2 regions of the Stutzerimonas sp. KH-1 genome follow, and region 2 is predicted to be linked to the other one. Evidence: predicted binding sites of a transcription regulator. Region 2 holds the regulator's gene; the other holds the start of a gene.
What was found. Region 2 encodes FliA, which starts transcription of late flagellar genes. Its sites were predicted from a motif close to CTAAAGTTTNNNNNNNNNNNGCCGNTAA; they were not measured.

Region 1: a site for FliA is predicted at 2,452-2,479, ahead of ACX1DW_RS05710 (flagellin). Genes of this name have one in related genera too.

Annotation. Positions count from the first base shown of each region.
Region 1 is NZ_CM137011.1:1,168,506-1,174,121, forward strand. It holds gene ligA (NAD-dependent DNA ligase LigA) at 1-2,286, shown strand, start outside; gene ACX1DW_RS05710 (flagellin) at 2,690-3,877, shown strand; gene ACX1DW_RS05715 (flagellar protein FlaG) at 3,955-4,314, shown strand; gene fliD (flagellar filament capping protein FliD) at 4,381-5,616, shown strand, end outside.
Region 2 is NZ_CM137011.1:677,600-683,215, forward strand. It holds gene flhF (flagellar biosynthesis protein FlhF) at 1-1,249, shown strand, start outside; gene fleN (flagellar synthesis regulator FleN) at 1,341-2,168, shown strand; gene fliA (RNA polymerase sigma factor FliA) at 2,186-2,911, shown strand; gene ACX1DW_RS03385 (chemotaxis response regulator CheY) at 2,986-3,360, shown strand; gene ACX1DW_RS03390 (protein phosphatase CheZ) at 3,384-4,178, shown strand; gene ACX1DW_RS03395 (chemotaxis protein CheA) at 4,190-5,616, shown strand, end outside.

The DNA.
Region 1 (5,616 bases), 490 kb from region 2:
CCCAGCGTTCCCGATGCGGAGTACGACCGCCTGTTCAACGAACTCAAGTCGCTTGAGGCGGAGCACCCGGAGCTGGTGACGCCCGAGTCGCCGACCCAGCGGGTCGGCGGAGCGGCACTGGCGGCGTTCGGTCAGGTGCGCCACGAAGTGCCGATGCTGAGTCTGGGCAATGCCTTCGAGGAGCAGGATCTGCTCGATTTCGACCGCCGCGTGCGCGAAGGGCTGGATCTGCCGGCGGGCGACCTGTTCGGCGATGACGCTGTGGTCGAGTACAGCTGCGAACCCAAACTGGATGGTCTGGCGGTCAGCCTGCTTTATGAGAACGGTCATCTGGTGCGCGGCGCCACCCGGGGCGATGGCAGCACGGGTGAGGACATCAGCGCCAACGTGCGCACCGTACGCAACATTCCATTGAAGCTGCATGGCAGTGGCTGGCCTGCGGTACTCGAGGTGCGCGGCGAGATCTACATGCCGAAGGCCGGCTTCGAAGCGCTCAACGCGCGACAGCTGGAAAGCGGCGGCAAACCCTTCGCCAATCCTCGCAACGCCGCTGCTGGAAGCCTGCGTCAGTTGGATTCGAAGATCACTGCCAGCCGTCCGCTCGAACTGTGTGCCTACGGCGTCGGCCGCAGCGACGGCGAACTGCCTGACACGCACATCGGTATTCTCCAGGCCTTGAAAGGTTGGGGTCTGCCCATCAGCCGTGAGCTGAAACTGGCCAAGGGCGTCGCCGAATGCCGCGCCTATTACGACGCCATCGGTGAAAAGCGCGACGCGCTGCCTTACGAAATCGACGGTGTGGTGTTCAAGGTCAACGCGGTCGCGCAGCAGCGTGAGCTGGGCTTTCGGGCGCGCGAGCCGCGCTGGGCCATCGCCCACAAGTTTCCCGCGCGGGAGGAAATCACCGAACTGCTCGATGTGGAATTCCAGGTCGGCCGCACCGGTGCGATCACCCCGGTCGCACGGCTAAAGCCCGTGCAGGTGGCGGGCGTTACGGTGTCCAACGCAACCCTGCACAACATGGACGAAGTTGCACGTCTGGGCGTGATGATCGGCGATACGGTAATCGTGCGCCGCGCCGGTGATGTCATTCCGCAGATTCTCGGCGTAATCGCCGAGCGTCGCCCGACCGATGCCCGCGCCGTGCATGTGCCGGAGCAGTGCCCGGTGTGTGGTTCTGCCGTGGAGCGGACCCAGCTGATCAAGCGCAGCAAGGGACGTGAATCGGTCAGCGAAGGCTCGATCTACCGCTGCGTCGGCCGGCTGGCCTGCCAGGCGCAGCTTAAGCAGGCGATCATCCATTTCGTGTCGCGCCGAGCGATGGATATCGACGGCCTGGGCGACAAGATCGTTGAGCAGCTGGTCGATAGAGGGTTGGTCAAATCGCCGGCGGATCTCTACTGCCTGACCCATGAGCAGGTCATCGATCTGGAAGGTTTCGCCGAAATATCCACGCGTAACCTGCTCAACGCCATCGATGCTAGTCGCAAACCGAATCTCGCAAGGTTCGTCTACGCCCTCGGGATACCAGACGTCGGTGAGGAAACCGCCAAATTGCTGGCACGCGCGCTGGGTTCCCTGGAGCGAATCAGCCGGGCATTGCCGGACGTGCTCGTCTACCTGCCTGACGTGGGGCTCGAAGTCGCTCATGAAATCCATAGCTTCTTCGAGGACGAACACAACCGCACGGTCATCGCGCTGCTGCGCGAACGCGGTGTCGAGCCGCAGGAGGAGGGCGAGGTACATCCTGAATTCGCAGGCTGCGCGACGCTGGCTGACCTGCTCGACCGGCTCAACATTCCTCATATCGCCCGCACGGGTGCGCAGCGCCTGGCAGAGCGCTTCCGCACGCTCGAGGCAATCATCGCCGCCGACTGGCTCGACCTGCGTCAGGTAAAGCGCCTCACCGAAAAGGCCGCACGCTCACTGCGCGACTACTTCGACAAACCCGAGAACACCGAACGCGCCCGCGCTATCGAAGCGCAGTTGCGGGATTTCGGTATGCACTGGGAGAGCGAGAGGAAATCTGCGGAAGGCCTGCCGCTGGCCGGGCAGACCTGGGTACTGACCGGCACGCTGGAAACCATGAGTCGTGATGAAGGCAAGGCGCGGCTGGAGGCTTTGGGGGCAAAGGTCGCCGGGTCCGTATCCGCCAAAACCAACTGCGTAGTAGCGGGCCCAGGCGCGGGCTCGAAGCTCACCAAAGCCAACGAACTCGGCGTGACGGTGCTCGACGAAGCGCAATTCCTCGAGTGCCTCGCTCAGCTTGGTTCGGCAAGTATGTAGCGCGTCAGCAACGCCTCATCCCGCGAGCTTCGCTGTCATACCCGCTCCCCAAATGGTTTCACCGAATCTGTGGGGGCGGCCTTGGCCGGGACGCGCCAGCAAAGCTCACCAGCAGTGAGCGAGCTCCCGTTGACGACGGGCCAGGGAAACGGCTTCAGCCATCCCCTAAAGTTTTCCCCGCTTCACCCGAAAAGCTAGTCAAGCAAGTCCGCAGTATGGATGTGCTGGCGTAGCGTTGGAGCGGTACCGGGCTCACGAAAAAGTTCGAATCTGCCCTAAAGCCAACCCAAACGGCGCCGATAAGCTAATCGAATGCGAACTCAATGGGTGCCTGGGCACAAGCCGGCCCGGAGTCGCAAGCTCAGGCAACCCTAAGTAACTAGCGCCTTTGGAGGCAAACACCATGGCTCTTACCGTCAATACCAACATCCCTTCGCTGAACACCCAGCGTAACCTGAACAGCTCGTCCAACGCGCTGGCCACTTCGATGCAGCGCCTGTCCACCGGTAGCCGCATCAACAGCGCCAAAGACGACGCCGCCGGCCTGCAGATCGCCAACCGCCTGACCAGCCAGGTCAACGGTCTGGGCGTCGCGGTTCGCAACGCCAACGACGGTATCTCCCTGGCTCAGACCGCTGAAGGCGCCCTGCAGCAGTCCACCAACATCCTGCAGCGTATGCGTGATCTGGCCCTGCAGTCGGCTAACGGTTCGAACAGCGATTCCGAGCGCGAGGCGCTGAACTCCGAAGTTGGTCAGCTGAAGAAAGAATTGGACCGGATCAGCAATACCACGACCTTCGGTGGTCGTCAGTTGCTGGATGGTACGTTTGGTACAGCTAGCTTCCAAGTAGGTGCCGCTGCGAACGAAATCATTAGCGTAAGCATCGATAAAATGAGTTCGAGTTCGCTGAAGGGTACTTACTTTGAAACTACGTCTACCGAGGCAGCGACAGCTCCGGCGACTGGTGCCGTGAAATCCGGAACACTAACGGCGACGTTCTCCGACGGTACGACTCAAGGTATAGACGTCGAATTTACTGGGACTGAAACTGCAAAAGAAGTGGCTGAGAAGGTTGCTGCCGCGGTAAACGACGCAAATATCGGCATCGGTGCATTTGTAAACAGCAGTGACGAAATTGAGTATGTGTCGAAGGCCGTAGATGACGGCACAGGCACGCTTGAAGCTCATGTGGATATTCTCGCGTTCGATGCAGCTTCCGCAACTGAGTTCGGTGATCTGGGCTTTGCCACTGGGACTATGGCCGCTGGCACAGCGGATGAGGTTGGCGAAATTGACATCACCACCTCTAAGGGCGCACAAAGCGCAGTCCTGGTTATCGATGATGCAATCAAGATGATCGACTCTCAGCGTGCCGACCTCGGTGCTGTGCAGAACCGCTTCGACAACACCATCGCGAACCTGCAGAGCATCTCCGAGAACGTATCTGCTGCTCGCGGCCGTATCGAGGACACTGACTTCGCTGCCGAAACTGCAAATCTGAGCAAGAACCAGATTCTGCAGCAGGCCGGTACTGCGATCCTGGCCCAGGCCAAGCAGCTGCCGCAGGCAGTCCTCAGCTTGCTGCAGTAAAAGCAGGAACAGGAACGGCGCAAAGGATGGGGAAGCGGCTTGGCTGCTTCCCCATCGATTCATTTACGAGGTGAATCATGGACGTCGCAAAAATGTCTGGAATGGCCATTTCTTCAGCCGCTTCAGGTTCCTCACCCAGTCTTCTTCGGGAGCCTGGGCTTTCGTCGTCCGGCCGGCAAGAGCCTGCGCCAGCCGACGAAGGGCGTGCAATGGGAGCGGAGGGGATCGGGGAAGTGGTGGATCGCCTCCGCTCGCAGGTTCAGAATCTGCAGCGGGATTTGAGTTTTAGTGTCGACGACTCGACGGGCGACGTGGTTGTGCAGGTCGTTGATGGCGAGTCGGGCAAGGTAGTACGCCAGATTCCTTCGGAAGAAATCCTGCGCTTGGCTGAGCGGCTTGACGAGATGCGTAGCCTGTTGTTCGAAACCAAGGCATAAGCGGCATGGTTCTTGATGGCAGGTTTGTTTCGCGACAGAACGTGATTTAATTGACGAGGTGAGGCTATGGCGGGCGTAACGGGCATTGGTTCCGGTATCGACATCGACAGCATCGTGGCTGGCATGGTGGCGGCCGAGCGCGCGCCGAAAGAGTCACAACTCAAGACGCTTGAGTCCAAGACCACCACGCGGATTACCGCCATCGGCACACTCAAAAGCGCAATCAGTGAATTTCAGACGGCGCTGGGTAACCTGAACAAGCCTGAGTTGTTCCAGGCCCGTGCTGCCTCTTCCTCCAATTCCGACCTGCTTTCGGTCAAAGCCGGGGTAACTGCAGGCGCGGGCAGTTATACGGTGGCGGTCACTCAGCTTGCCGCCGGCAGCAAGGTGGCGCTTCAGGCATTCCAGGATGACCCTGAGAACCCCATCAAGCTCGGAACCGGTACGCTGACGGTAAGCGTAGGCGGTACCGAGCTGCCCGCCATCACGGTGGACGACAGCAACAACACCTTGGCCGGCATTCGTGATGCGATAAACAAGGCAGGCGCGGAGAAGGGCGTTTCCGCCACCATCGTGACCGACGATGCCGGTTCCCGCCTGGTGCTCAGTAGTACAACTACCGGGGCGGGTGAAGACATCGCCGTCGCGGTGGGTGCGCCTACTGGCGATCTATCCAAGCTTGAGTTTGCTGGCGGTGTCGCGAAGCCGGGCGCTGATGGTTCGGCGGGCGTTATTTCGGCGGCCCAGAGTGCCCTGCTAATCGTTGACGGCCTCAGCGTTACCAGCAAGACCAACACGATCACCAGCGCCATCGAAGGGGTGACGCTGGAGTTGAAGGGTGAGACAGAAGCTGGAAAGCCGCTCACTGTGGGCGTGACGCTGGATGAAGCTGGGGTCAAGAAGCAGGTTCAGTCGTTCGTCGATGCGTACAACAAGTTAATCGGCGTGATTAACTCTCAAACCAAAGTCACGACGGTGGGAGATGACAAGGCCCCGGTAACCGGAGCGTTGGTGGGTGACGCTACCGCCCGTACGTTGCTTAATACGATTCGCAACGAATTGGTATCCGTGCAGGGCTCTGGCAGCATCCGCGCCCTCACCGATATTGGTATCACTACGCAGAAAGACGGTACGCTGAAGGTCGACGACGACAAGCTGGCTGCGGTGATGGATGGCAGTTTTGAAGCGCTTTCCGGCCTCTTCGCCGGGGAGAAAGGCCTTGCTACTCGGCTCGATGAGAAGCTTAAGCCTTATACGGAAACTGGCGGCATACTCGAGCAACGCAACAAGGTAATGACGGAG
Region 2 (5,616 bases):
GAAGATGGTGCGTGACGAGCTGGGCGCCGATGCCGTGATCATCGGCAATCGCCGGGTGGCCGGTGGCGTCGAGCTGACGGCCGTACTCGACTACCCGATGCAGTCCGCGCCGGCAGCGACCAAGCCCAATCCTGCGCTGGAAGCTGAGCTGCGCAAGACGCAATCGCGCCTGGCCAGTGCCCATGCCGAACTGAGCGCCACGCCGCGGGCGAAGATGCAGGATCGTCAACTGCTTGACGAGAAGCCGGCCGCCGTGGCGCCGAGCGCTCAGCCCGAGCCGGCTGCCGCGCCATCTGCTGCCGTCGATCCGCGCGCGATCGAGGCGATGTACTCGGAGCTGCACGGTCTGCGTGAGCTGATCGAGGTGCAGCTCGGCTCGATCGCCTGGGGGCAGGAGCAGAGCCGCCGTCCACAGCAGGCCAGCCTCTGGCGCCGGCTCCAGCGCCTCGGCCTGCCGGCCGAACTGTCGCGCAGCCTGCTGGAAAAGGTCGCGACCATCAACGATCCGCGTCAGGCCTGGCGCATGGTGCTGGCCTATATGGCGCAGGCGATCAAGGTCAGCAAGCAGGAGCCGCTGGAAGAGGGTGGAGTGATTGCGCTGGTCGGCCCGGCCGGTGTTGGCAAGACCACCACCCTGGCCAAGCTCGCGGCCCGTTACGTACTCAAGTACGGCGCACAGAACATCGCCGTGGCGAGCATGGACAACTACCGGATCGGCGCGCAGGAGCAGCTCAAGACGCTTGGGCGTATCCTCGACGTACCGGTGCTGCAGATCGACCCGAGCCAGCCATTGAGCAAGACGCTCGCGCCGCTGGCCCGCAAGCGGGTGATCCTGATCGACACCGCCGGCCTGCCGGCCAGCGATCCGACCTTGCGCAAGCAGCTCGAAGCTCTGTCGGATCGCGGTGTGAAATCCAAGAACTATCTGGTGTTGGCGGCGACCAGCCAGAGTCAGGTACTCAAGGCGGCATGGCACAACTATCGTCGCTGCGGCCTGGCGGGTTGTATCCTGACCAAGCTGGACGAGGCAGGCAGCCTCGGCGATGTGCTCGGCCTCACGATCAGCCAGCATTTGCCGATAGCCTACCTCGCCGATGGCCCGCGGATTCCGGATGACCTGCATCTGCCCCGTAGCCACCAGCTGGTCAGCCGTGCGGTAAGCCTGCAATCAGGCGAGGAGCCGAGCGAAGAGGCCATGGCCGACATGTTCGCCGGGTTGTACAACGGCTCGTCACGGCGGGCCGGATGATCAAGCGAGTGCGGTACCAGAATGAACCAGATGCGTGCCATGCGGGCGCATCGCCGGCCGTATGGCCCCAGCAAGATATAGGCGTGTGAACATGGGTATGCATCCCGTACAGGTGATTGCGGTGACCGGCGGCAAGGGTGGCGTCGGCAAGACCAACGTGTCGGTCAATCTGGCGCTGGCGCTGGCCGATCTCGGCCGGCGTGTGGTGTTGCTCGACGCCGATCTGGGTCTGGCCAACGTCGACGTCCTGCTTGGCCTGACCAGCAAGCGAACCCTGGCCGATGTGATCGCCGGTGAGTGCGATCTGCGCGATGTGCTGATTCAGGGCCCCGGCGGCATCCGTATCGTGCCCGCGGCATCCGGGACGCAGAGCATGGTGCAGCTGTCGTCCCTGCAGCATGCCGGTCTGATCCAGGCATTCAGTGAACTGGGCGATGAACTGGACGTGCTGATCATCGATACCGCGGCCGGTATTGGTGATTCGGTGGTCAGCTTCGTGCGTGCCGCGCAGGAAGTGCTGCTGGTCGTGACAGATGAACCCACGTCCATCACCGATGCCTATGCTCTGATCAAGTTGCTCAACCGTGACTACGGCATCAGTCGTTTCCGGGTGTTGGCCAACATGGCGCATGCGCCCCAGGAAGGTCGCAACCTGTTCGCCAAACTGACCAAGGTCACCGAGCGTTTTCTCGATGTGGCGCTGCAGTATGTCGGCGCCGTGCCCTACGACGAGGCCGTACGCAAAGCGGTACAAAAGCAGCGTGCCGTCTATGAAGCCTATCCGCGCTCCAAATGCGCGCTGGCCTTCAAGGCCATTGCGCAGAAGATCGATACCTGGCCGTTGCCCGCTACCCCGCGCGGCCATCTCGAGTTCTTCGTCGAGCGCCTCATCAGTCCCGCTTCAGAAAGCCACGAATGACAGGTGCCGGATCCGCTATGTATTACAGCAAGGCTCAGGCAAAGGATGCTCAATATCGCCTGATCGATCAGTACGCGCCGTTGGTCAAGCGTATCGCTTACCACCTTCTGGCGCGTCTGCCTGCGAGCGTGCAGGTGGACGACCTGATCCAGGCTGGAATGATCGGACTGCTGGAAGCAGCGAAGAAATACGACGCCGGCAAGGGCGCCAGTTTCGAAACCTACGCCGGCATCCGCATCCGCGGCACCATGCTCGACGAGGTGCGCAAGGGCGACTGGGCGCCACGCTCGGTGCATCGCAACTCGCGCATGGTCAGCGAGGCGATCCGCGCCATTGAAGCGAAAACCGGTCGTGACGCTAAAGATCATGAAGTTGCGGCCGAACTTAAGCTTAGTCTCGATGAGTATTACAGCATCCTCGGCGATACCCTCGGCAGCCGACTGTTCAGCTTCGACGACCTGCTGCAGGAAGGCGAGCATGGCGAGCTGCAGGAGGATGCCGGCAGCACGCACCCCGAGCCTTTCCGCGATCTGGAGGACGAACGTTTCCAGTTGGCGCTGGCAGAAGCCATCGCCAACCTGCCGGAGCGCGAGAAGCTGGTGCTGTCGTTGTATTACGACGAAGAGCTGAACTTGAAGGAAATCGGTCAGGTGCTGGGAGTCAGCGAGTCGCGTGTGAGCCAGTTGCATAGCCAGTGTGCGGCGCGCCTGCGTGCGCGCCTCGGTGAATGGCGCGCCAATTGACGATTGTTTGCGGTATGACGTGCTCGGTTTGCTGAGGCATTTTGGGACTTACGGAGGTCGACTTGGACAAGAACATGAAAATCCTCATCGTCGATGACTTCTCGACGATGAGACGAATCATCAAGAACCTCTTGCGTGACCTGGGGTTCACCAACACCGCCGAAGCGGACGATGGCACCACCGCGCTGCCGATGCTCAAGAGCGGCAGCTTCGACTTTCTCGTCACCGACTGGAACATGCCGGGCATGAGCGGTATCGATCTGCTGCGCACCGTGCGTGCCGACGAGCGCCTCAAGCACCTTCCGGTGCTGATGGTCACTGCCGAAGCCAAGCGCGACCAGATCATCGAGGCGGCACAGGCCGGCGTAAACGGCTATGTGGTCAAGCCTTTCACTGCCCAGGTGCTCAAGGAGAAGATCGAGAAGATCTTCGAGCGCGTCAACGGCTGAAGCAGCAACGCCGCGAGGGCACTATGACGCAAGCAGATCAGAGCCTGGCAGAGTTCGAAGCGACTCTGAAGGCCAACGCCCCAAAGTTGATTGAAAGCCTGCAGCAGGGCCGCTTCGATGAAGCGACGCAGATGTTCAATGAACTCAGCCAGGCGCGTAATCACAGCCTCTATCAGGAAGTCGGCAAGCTCACCCGCGAGCTGCACAACGCCATCGTCAAACTCGAGATGGATACCTGTGCCACCGGCGGCGATCCGTCACCGATCACCGACGCGACCGATCGCCTGTCCTATGTGGTGGAGATGACCGAGAAGGCCGCCAACCGCACCATGGATCTGGTGGAGGAATCGGCGCCGCTGGTCAACTACGTTAGCTACGAGGCCCAGAGCCTGACGGCTGACTGGCAGCGATTCATGCGCCGCGAAATGGATGCTGAACAGTTCCGTGGGCTGGTCAAGCGCATCGACCAGTACCTCAAGCGCAGCATGAACGATGGCAGCCAGCTTTCGCAGAACCTCAGCGAAATCATGCTGGCCCAAGATTTCCAGGACCTGACCGGCCAGGTCATCAAGCGTGTCACCCGACTGATCACCGAGCTTGAAAGCAATCTGCTCAATCTCGTCCTGATGGCGGGGCAGGTCGACCGCGTGGCTGGCATCCAGCACGACCGCGATGCCATGCGCGCCGAGCAAGAGAAGAAAAAACAAGAAAAATCGCCTTCCAATGGTGAAGGTCCGCAGATGCATGCCGATATGCGTGAAGACGTCGTTTCCGGCCAGGACGATGTCGATGATCTGCTTTCAAGCCTGGGCTTTTAGGGGAAGTGAATATGAGCTTCGACGCCGATGAAGAAATTCTCCAGGACTTCCTGGTAGAGGCCGGCGAGATTCTCGAATTATTGTCCGAGCAACTCGTGGAGCTGGAAAGCAGCCCCGATGACATGGCGTTGCTCAATGCGATTTTTCGCGGGTTCCATACGGTCAAGGGCGGTGCGGGCTTTCTCCAGCTTCATGAGTTGGTGGAATGCTGCCACATTGCCGAAAACGTCTTCGACATCCTGCGCAAGGGTGAGCGTCGAGTCGATTCCGAACTGATGGACGTCGTTCTGCAGGCGCTCGACGCCGTGAACGCGATGTTCAGCCAGGTCCGTGAACGCGTCGAACCTACTCCTGCCTCGCCGGAACTGCTGGCCGCATTGGCCCGTCTGGCCGAGCCTGCATCCGACGACGAAGCACCTGCCGCCGCAGCGCCCCAGGCGATCGCCGAGCCTGTGAGCGAAGGCGCCGACAGCGATTTCGAGCAGCTACTGGACGCGATCGAACCGCCCGTTGTCGAGCCGCTGGCATCCGCCGATACAGGCACCGTGGCTGACGAAATCACCGATGATGAGTTCGAGTCATTGCTCGATCAGCTGCATGGCAAGGGCAAGTTCGAGCCGGGAACCACCGCAGCGACCACGCCGGCGGCTGCCGCAACAGCCAGTAGTGGGGCAGGCGCAAGCGACGAGATCACCGATGACGAGTTCGAAGCACTGCTCGATCAGCTGCACGGCAAGGGCAAGTTCGAGCCGGCAACCACCGCAGCGACCACGCCGGCGGCTGCCGAGCCTGCAACGGCCAGTAGTGGGGCAGGCGCAAGCGACGAGATCACCGATGACGAGTTCGAAGCGTTGCTCGATCAGCTGCATGGCAAAGGCAAGTTCGAACCCCCAGTCGTCAGCGCCAGCCCGGCCGGTGTCAGCGAATCCGCCGCTGCTGCATCGGTAGAAAAGGCGCCGACCAAACCGACTCCCGCGAAGGCTGAGCCGGCTCGTCCGGCTGCTGCCAAACCAGCGGCTGCCGCAGCGAGCAAGCCCGCCGCGCCAGCCGCGGCCGAGAAGGCTCCGGCTGAGGCCGAGACCACGGTGCGCGTCGATACCGCGCGGCTGGACGAGATCATGAACATGGTCGGCGAGCTGGTGCTGGTGCGTAACCGTCTGGTGCGCCTGGGCTCCAATAGCGGCGACGAGGCAATGGCCAAGGCCGTTTCCAACCTCGATGTGGTCACCGCCGACCTGCAGAGCGCGGTGATGAAGACCCGCATGCAGCCGATCAAGAAGGTGTTCGGCCGTTTCCCGCGGCTTGTACGCGATCTGGCGCGCAGCCTGAAGAAAGAGATCAACCTGGAACTGGTGGGCGAAGAAACCGACCTCGACAAGAACCTCGTCGAAGCCCTGGCCGACCCGCTGGTGCACCTGGTGCGCAATGCCGTCGACCA